Regions from separate parts of the Endozoicomonas sp. SESOKO4 genome, predicted to be linked through region 2. Evidence: predicted binding sites of a transcription regulator. Region 2 holds the regulator's gene; the other holds the start of a gene.

Region 1 (4,557 bases), on a different contig from region 2:
GTGCTGGAGTCCTATTTGAACAGCCTGCTCAAGGCAAACGCTATCAAAGATGGGGCCAGAAAATCATCCATAAAATATTCTGTAAAGGCCAACCGGGAAGGTGAGTTGGTGGTGACTCGCTATCAGCAACTGGAGCAGGGACTGGTCAGAAACAATAATACCCTGGTAGTATACGGCGTTGGTCATACTTTGGAATCAGACTGTTCCAGCATTGAGCAGCGTTGCTGGATTTTGTACCCCGATAAGGATGAGCGTTGGGTTGAAATAGAATATGCACCCAAAGCCATAAGGGAACTGGCCAAAGGAATGGGATTACTCATCAAGGAACTGCAGAGGTGATTTCAGGCTGCGGACCTTGAATGGGTCAGGCTAAGCATCTCTTTTGCGTGGTTGAGCGTGGACTCGGTCATTTCGACTCCACCCAGCATTCGAGCGACCTCTTTAACACGACGATCGCCATTCAGGCCGACAATCTCGGTGGAGGTTTTGGCATTGCGGACCTTCTTGCTAACGTGCAAATGCTGATGCCCCTGTGACGCCACCTGAGGCTGATGGGTGACACAAATTACCTGACTTCTTTCCCCCAGCTCCCTGAGCATGGCTCCGACGATTTCCGCAGTTCCACCGCCAATGCCGACATCCACTTCGTCAAAGATCATACTGGGGATATGAGAGGTTTGAGCGGTTATCACTTGAATGGCCAGACTGATTCTGGACAGTTCACCACCAGAAGCTACTTTGGTTAATGCTCTGGGTGGCTGACCCGGGTTGGTCGTTACCAGGAATTCGATGTCTTCAGCACCATTGGGTGAGAGAGTGCTGCTCTCTACCGGTGTCAGGGCAATGACGAACTGTCCGTGGGGCAAGCCCAGCAAGGCCATACGCATGGTGACTTTTTTCTCAAGCTGTCTGGCTGCAGATTGACGTTTTCCGGATAGTTTTTCGCTTTGGTTCTGAAACTCGGATTTCAATTCGATCAGTTTTTGTTGTAACGCTTCAACTCGTTCATCGCCGAACTGGATGCTCTCCAGCTCAGAGCTGAGGGTGTTTTGTTTTTCCAATAACGCTTCGGGCTGAACCCTGTGCTTTCTCGCAAGGTCGTATATAGCGCTGAGACGTTCATCCACATCCTGCATTCTGGCCGGATCAGCATCAAAATGATCAATGAAGTGATTGATTTCCCCTACCGCTTCCTCGACCTGAATCTGGGCAGAGGACATCATCTCCAATGTGTTGCTGATGGCTGGGTGATCCATGTCCAGATCGCCCAGACGCTGCAGACAGACAGACAGTTGCTGGAGAATGTTGCCGGTCTCATTGTCGGAGCAAATAGTGTTGATCTCATGACAAACCGAAAGAGTGCTTTCAGCATGGGATAACTGTCTGAGTTCTAGCTCAAGCTGTTCCAGTTCTCCTTCCTGAAGTGACAATTGTTCAAGTTCCTGAAGTTGATAGCTGAGCAGTTGAACTCTTTCATTCTGTTCTTTGCGGTTATGGGCCAGTGTATTCAGCTCATGATGCGTCTGGTTGAACTGATGAGCAATGCAAGCCACTTCGGAGGCTAGTTTTTGTAGACCGGCATAATCATCCAGTAGCAGTCGATGGCTGTTTTTTTTCAGTAACGACTGGCTTTCATGCTGGCCGTGAATATCAATTAACCGCTCACCAATGCCCCGAAGATCGGCAAGGGGAGAGAGTGTTCCATTGATATAGGCACGGGACCGTCCTTCTTTGGTAATGACTCTGCGGAGGATGCACTCATCATCACTGGTCAGATCTTTTTCCCGGAGCCACGCTTTGGCCGCAGAGCAATGACTGATATCAAAAGAAGCCTGTATTTCAGCTTTGTCCGTGCCTTGACGAACGCAATGACTGTCGGTTCTGTCACCCGTGGCCAGACCCAGTGCATCCAGCATGATGGACTTGCCAGCACCGGTCTCGCCGGTAATCACAGTCATTCCGGATTGGATGTCCAGATCCAGCTGGTCAACGATGGCAAAGTTGCTGATGGACAATTGGGTCAGCATGATGAATACCCGCTAGTGTAGCGTGACTGTTTATATATACAGTAACCTGATGTGAGACATTCGTAAAGTTGGAGCTAAAAAAAATACTCTGATTACGACCAGATTGAGACCAGAGCATGTTGTGATTTTGTTCTGCAGATCAGTGTTTTGCGAAATGATCGGTTGCGTTAAAAAAACTGTTTGCAGGTCTTGAATCCAGATTTCGTGACCCAATATACGTTTCATCAAACGATTTGACTCCCGGTCGGAGATTCTGGAATGACAGTAGAAAACAGCAAACCTGATGAGCAGGAAATGGAAGAAGCCACCGAACAGCAGGCAGAAGAAAGCTTGCTGAACGAAGAAGGTGGTGTTGAGCTGGACAGTGAAGGTGATCTGACCGACGGCCTTGAGAGTCAGCTGGAAGCGCTGAACGAAGAGCTGGCCAAAGCGAAAGATCAGACTCTGCGCGCTGCTGCTGAGATGCAGAACATCAAGCGTCGCGCTGAGCAGGATGTTGAAAAGGCTCATAAGTTTGCCTTGGAAAAATTTGTTGATGCGCTGATTCCAGTGGTTGATAGCCTGGAAAAAGGAATAGAAAGCGCTGAACAGGCAGAAGGAGCCCACGAAGCTCTTATAGAAGGCATGAAGCTAACACTGAAGCAGTTTCTGGATGCACTGGGGCGCTTTGGGGTGGAGCAGGAAGATCCGAACGGACAGCCTTTTGACCCGAATTTCCATCAGGCTATGTCCATGGTTCCGAATCCCGATGTTGAAGCCAACACCGTGATTGATGTCTTTCAGAAAGGTTACAAGCTGAATGGCCGTCTGATTCGTCCAGCCATGGTCGTCGTTTCCAAATAGGTGATTTTGTTGAGGAATATTCAAAAAAAGAATGTTTCAACAGCCTTGAAATCAAATCAATTGATCCCATATTGATTTCAAAGGCCAAAAACAGCCGCTCACCACTTATTGGCAAGCGGCCCTCAGCTGAAGAATTGAATTACAGAATTGAACTAAAGAATTTCGCTCTGCAAGCAGGGCAATGGAGAGATTGAACAATGGGTAAAATAATCGGTATTGATCTGGGAACCACCAACTCTTGTGTATCCATTCTGGATGGTGAAAAAGCCAAGGTTTTAGAAAATGCTGAAGGCGGTCGTACCACGCCTTCCATCATCGCCTTCACAGACGATGGTGAGACTCTGGTAGGGCAGCCAGCCAAGCGTCAGGCCGTTACCAACCCTGATAATACCCTGTTTGCCATCAAGCGCCTGATCGGTCGCCGTTTCAAAGACGATGTGGTCCAGAAAGACATTCAGATGGTTCCTTACAAGATTGTTGAAGCTGACAACGGCGACGCATGGGTTGAAGTTAAAGGTGACAAAAAAGCACCACCTCAGATTTCTGCTGAAATCCTGAAGAAAATGAAGAAGACCGCTGAAGACTATCTGGGCGAATCTGTTACTGAAGCGGTGGTTACCGTACCCGCTTACTTCAACGATGCACAGCGTCAGGCGACCAAAGATGCTGGTCGTATCGCCGGTCTGGACGTTAAACGTATCATTAACGAGCCCACTGCTGCTGCCCTGGCCTATGGCATGGACAAGAAACAAGGTGATCAGACCATTGCCGTATACGACCTGGGTGGTGGTACTTTTGATATCTCTATTATCGAGATTGCTGATGTCGACGGCGAGCACCAGTTCGAAGTACTGGCCACCAACGGTGACACTTTCCTGGGTGGTGAAGACTTCGACATGCGTATGATCGACTACCTGGCTGAAGAGTTCAAAAAAGATCAGGGCATCGACCTCAAAGGTGATCCTCTGGCCATGCAGCGTCTGAAAGAAGCCGCTGAAAAAGCCAAGATCGAGCTGTCTTCTGCTCAGCAGACGGATGTTAACCTGCCTTACATCACTGCCGATGCAACTGGTCCTAAGCACCTGAACGTTAAAGTAACCCGTTCCAAGCTGGAGTCCTTGGTAGAAGATCTGGTTCAGCGCTCTCTGGAGCCATGCCGACTGGCGGTAAAGGATTCTGATCTGGATCTGTCTGATATCGACGAAGTCATTCTGGTAGGCGGTCAGACCCGTATGCCAATGGTTCAGGAAAAGGTGGCTGAGTTCTTCGGCAAGGAGCCTCGTAAAGACGTGAACCCTGACGAGGCGGTTGCTATGGGTGCTTCCATCCAGGGTGCGGTGTTGGCTGGCGACGTTAAAGACGTACTGTTGCTGGACGTCACTCCGCTGACTCTGGGTATCGAAACCATGGGTGGCGTTATGACGGCACTGATCGAAAAGAACACCACGATTCCGACCAAGAAGTCGCAGGTGTTCTCTACTGCTGATGACAACCAGAGTGCTGTAACCATTCATGTCTGCCAGGGTGAGCGCAAACAGGCATCTGCCAACAAGTCACTGGGGCGTTTTGACCTGTCTGACATTCCACCGGCTCCACGTGGCATGCCTCAGATTGAGGTCAGCTTTGACCTGGATGCTAACGGTATCCTCAACGTTTCTGCCAAAGACAAGGCTACTGGTAAAGAGCA
Region 2 (4,557 bases):
GCGACGGGGTGGAGTGCTACCTTCCAGGAAGGTAAGTGGGAAGAAAAAGTCACCAGAAAGCGCAAAAAATCCTGATCTGGCCTGTTCAAAAACAAGACCTTCGCGGTGATCCGTGAGGGTCTTTCTATTTGTGAGAATGATTATGTCTGAGCAGTGGCGAGCCTATACCAATAAGAAGTTGCACTATGCCCGTTTACAATTGGGTACTTGGGAAAGAGCAGAACCTTTCGAGCAGGAAGCTTTTCGCGAAGCATTTTTGTTGCATGCTCGTCAGGCATATTTCTCCATGCTGGCAGAGATATTGTCTCCTTATGGTCATCAGTTAAGCCGTCTGATGTCTCTGGAAGAAGCTTACAACTTGGTAAGTGAGCAGGAAGGTGATGTTTCTGAACTCGAGCAGCTAAAACAATTAGAGTTGTCTGACAGCTGGCTGGCAGATTTACTCAAAGCTTATGGCGAAATTTCACTTTTAGACGATGATATACAATCATATTCTAATAAAATCAATACTGCCATGATTGCTTCGGACAGTGCTGGAAGTACAAGAGGTGTTAAAACACCGGAAAGTGCCAAAAGTATTCTTGCTTCCCTCAAGGAATTGGTGGGCCACTTCAGAAATTTCAATCTCGAATGGTGACTTAATCATTTACTGCTCATTCTGCGTTCAACCGTTGGGATCGCCATAGACTGGGGAGTATCTTGTGCCCAGGGAGGGATATAGGTACAAAGTCTTATATAAGCCGGGGTCAACACTCAATGAGCCAGGGGGGGGGCTCTGTAGGTGCGATTCAGACAGGTTTGACAGAGGTACCCTATGACAAAGATCATGCTGTGCTGTTCTGCAGGTATGTCTACCAGTATGCTGGTTAATCATCCTTTCACATTACTCTGCATTGACCTGTTGCATCATGATGCACAATGCTGCATGATTTCCACCTCTTACTCGCTATTTATGGGACGAAATATGGCTGCATCGTTTTTGGAAATTGTGGAACTTCCAACAGGAGAGATTGTTTTGCGACGCAGTGATGAAGAGGGCGAGCCCCTGCTGACCATGAAATTTTCCGGGGAAGCCAAGGAGTATCTTGAAGGAGAGTATCTACAAGTGGCAAAGGTCATGTTTGACGCCGGAATGCGGGAAGTTGCTGAACTGACTCGTCCCCAATCCTCTGAAGAAGAGATTCCTGAGAACAGAGTGCTGCATTGACTCTATCTTCAAGGCAGTGACAGGTTTTCATGCAACCTGCCTGCTGCGAATAGCCAGTCCCTGACACTGTCCATTGCGGGCAGCGCTTTCAAGCTTGATTAGCCACCCTTTATCCAAGTGCCCCAGCCAACTAATGACGGTGTGGCTGGTTCCGGATGCCAGTGCTTTCCGGGTGAGTTCCAGTGTCTGGTGATCATCGTTAGCGCTAAAAATTTGCACCTTGTCATGGTTCAGGTTGCAATTCTTTAACCATTGCAAGGTTCTGGTATCCGATTTGTCTGCCAGAATCAGAGTCAACCAGCGTTCACTGTCACTGGAAAGCTGACTGAGCATTGGTGTCAGGAGTTGTTCGGCCTGCCAGGGTTGTCCTGACAGAATGAGCTCATTAATACTGGGACTGGGAGAGCTTTTATTTTTCTCTGGTAACGTTTTTTTCAGGCTGGAGCGGTTTATGCGAACTGTGTTGCTCTGAAAGCCTGATGTTGAAAAATTGTGCCTTTCACTGCTTGTTCGGTACAGCATGAATCCTTCCTCCTGGCATGGTCCGGTCGCTTTTCGGTGTTCTCACTCAAGTGTACAGGTGCTCATACAACATCCGTTTCAGGACTGATTTCTGATCACCCCGACGCTTAAACCTTCGACCGCGAAAATATCATGAGTGAGATCGACGACAATGGTTTCGAACTCGTCGTTTTCCGGATGGAGTAATACCTTGTTTTTCTGTTTCTCGAATCGTTTAACGGTGACTTCGTCTTCTATCCTGGCGACGACAACCTGACCGTTTCGAACCTCTGTAGTCTTGTGAACGGCCAGCAGGTCACCATCAAGAATCCCGATGTTTTTCATGCTCATCCCTTTGACTCTTAACAAGAAGTCAGCGGCTGGGGTGAAGAAGCCGGGGTTGAGCATCAGGTGGTCTTCGATATGTTCCTGGGCGAGGATCGGGTTACCGGCAGCCACCTGTCCAATGATCGGAAGGCCTTCAGGCTGGCTGTCTGGAATTCGGATACCTCGTGAAGCACCGGGGGTAATTTCGATGGCGCCTTTACGGGCCAGTGCCCTGAGATGTTCTTCTGCCGCATTGGGTGAACGAAAACCGAAGGTCTTGGCGATTTCTGCCCTGGTGGGTGGGAAACCTGTCTCTTCGATATGAGACTTGATCAGGTCCAGTATTTCGGATTGCCGTTTAGTCAGTTTGATCATGGTCACTCAATCTGTTTTTTTATACAGTATCTGTGATTATATACAGTAATATTGCTCTGGCAAGTCATTATGTTAGGTCGGGCCGCGCAGGTCGGGCCGCGATGATGAGCAGCAATTGAACTAAGGGCCGTCAATGATGCATGTGGCAAGCTTTACCTTCCTACTGGTGAATGGTTGACCGATATTCGCAAACTGATTCTGTGAGGCTTTTGTTAAAAAAAATCCGGAGGTGATTAATCTCCGGATTTAGCATTGTATTGATTCATGGTTGATTAAAAGTTAACTTCTCACGCAGCGCGTCCCAGGCTTGAAAAGAAACCTCTAATTGAAAAGGAGAATCACGACCAAAAATCCTGACAAATTTAAAATGTTTGTCTCCAATTGATTTTAATATTCTTTCTCTAAGCTTTTTAGCCTCTTCCAAAGAAGACATCGTGAGTGTTAGCTGCATATGATCTGATTTAGTATTCTGAATATCAAACTCCCCATTCGGATTATAGTTCTGTTGTATTAAAGTACTTACACTCCCCATTGGAGTTTGATCGGTTACTTCTTTTTTAGATGTGAATTGATCATCAGACGTATAAACTTTGCTATCAGAACTGTCATCTTCACTATCAGACATATCATAATCGTTAAAAGTTACCAGATTATCAGAGCTCGGTTTTTCAGCAGGGATAATTGTAGGATTATCTTTGCTGTCAGAAATATAAAAATCAGTGGATTCAGAAGTTATTTTATCAATCATTTTATCCCATTCTCTAATTGAAACATATACTTCAATAGAAAAAAAGCTTTTGTTAACCCGAATTAAATTCCCATTTTTTTCACCAATTGATTCTAATACACTTTCTTTAAACTTTTTAGCACTATCCAAAGAAGAAAAACTGACTGTTAAATTAGTATTGTTTGCATCAGCACTTTGAATATCTAAATACCCATTTGGATTATAAAATTTATTTATATAAGTGCTCACATCAACAGTTTCAAAAGTTCTAAAAGACAGATCTTTTATTAGAGATAAGTTTTTTTGTACTTCTTCCTGTTTATTTAAGAACGGGTTATTAGAACTATCATCATCGCTATCAGATATATCATCATCGCTATCAAATATATCATCTTCGCTATCATACATATCAAAAGGGTTGGAACTTGCCAGTTTTTTAGAATTAGAACTCTGTTTTCCAGCGGTGCTGATTACAGGATCACCATCAAACTCCAAAAAGCTGCCATCCTTTATGACCAGCTCAATTAACCGATTACCTTCTTTGTCTACAATGGCAATGTAGCCAGGGCAGTCAAAATCAAAATGAGAAGTTCCAGATACGCACCTTGTTAAAATTTTTGCAACAGTCGCCATCTTACCGCTAGCACCTTCTTCATCAACAGATAATACGATCTTCTGAAGCACCTCCAGATCCTGATCTGCCGGTAGGCCTAGTCTTGTCAGATCTCCTGCTACTATGTCGGTTCCTAATGCCTCACACATTTTCTCGAGTAACTGAGTGTCGCAACTGTCTTCTACTTTTATTTTGGGTAGCGATAGCTGATATTTCGCTTCTTTATAATTTAATTGTTTAGTCAGCTCATTAATCGTTTCAGAATCAAGATTGTTAATCGCTGTGGCACTTTCTTTACGCGGTTTTATTGCGACCAGTTTAAGATCTTCTCCATTCAAAGATTTGAATTCCTTGGCGATGGCAGCAAATTTGCTGTTAGAAGCACATTGAACCGTTTCAGTTTTAACCATCATTTTTACGTTGTTAATACGAGTTCCATCTGCGCATAGAAAGCTTTGAGGAGCGGTTTTATCTGGAGAAAAACTATCCTCCCAGACACCCCGGAATTCCATTACATTACCTATTGTCGCTGTAACTTCATTCATGCCATCAAACAAATTTTTAATTTTTCCTTTGGTTTTCTCCTTGACAAAATCTTCTGTGACTTCAGCTACGTTCCATTGATTACTTTCCAGCTTTTGAGTTTGATAACATTCAGAGAGTATTTTTTCTAATTGCTCATCCCTGACATGAAAAGCAGAAGCGATAAAGTTAGCGCAAGAGATTAACTGCTCAGGATGGCCTCCGTAAGGGTTGTCTTTGCTGAATTTACCGAGTTCTTTATGGATTTCAGTTTCCAGCTCTTCA

What was found. The regulator LexA, encoded in region 2, represses DNA repair genes until DNA is damaged. The targets are predictions, from matches to a motif close to TACTGTNTANNTANACAGTA.
Region 1: a site for LexA is predicted at 2,052-2,071, ahead of recN (DNA repair protein RecN). Genes of this name have one in related genera too.

The regions. Positions count from the first base shown of each region.
Region 1 is NZ_JAHHPS010000279.1:23,639-28,195, forward strand. It holds gene KDK16_RS05260 (hypothetical protein) at 1-339, shown strand, start outside; gene recN (DNA repair protein RecN) at 342-2,027, opposite strand; gene grpE (nucleotide exchange factor GrpE) at 2,286-2,870, shown strand; gene dnaK (molecular chaperone DnaK) at 3,068-4,557, shown strand, end outside.
Region 2 is NZ_JAHHPS010000191.1:19,580-24,136, forward strand. It holds gene topA (type I DNA topoisomerase) at 1-75, shown strand, start outside; gene KDK16_RS03640 (DUF6586 family protein) at 143-637, shown strand; gene KDK16_RS03645 (hypothetical protein) at 815-1,207, shown strand; gene KDK16_RS03650 (SulA-like leucine-rich domain-containing protein) at 1,235-1,729, opposite strand; gene lexA (transcriptional repressor LexA) at 1,808-2,410, opposite strand; gene KDK16_RS03660 (serpin family protein) at 2,673-4,557, opposite strand, start outside.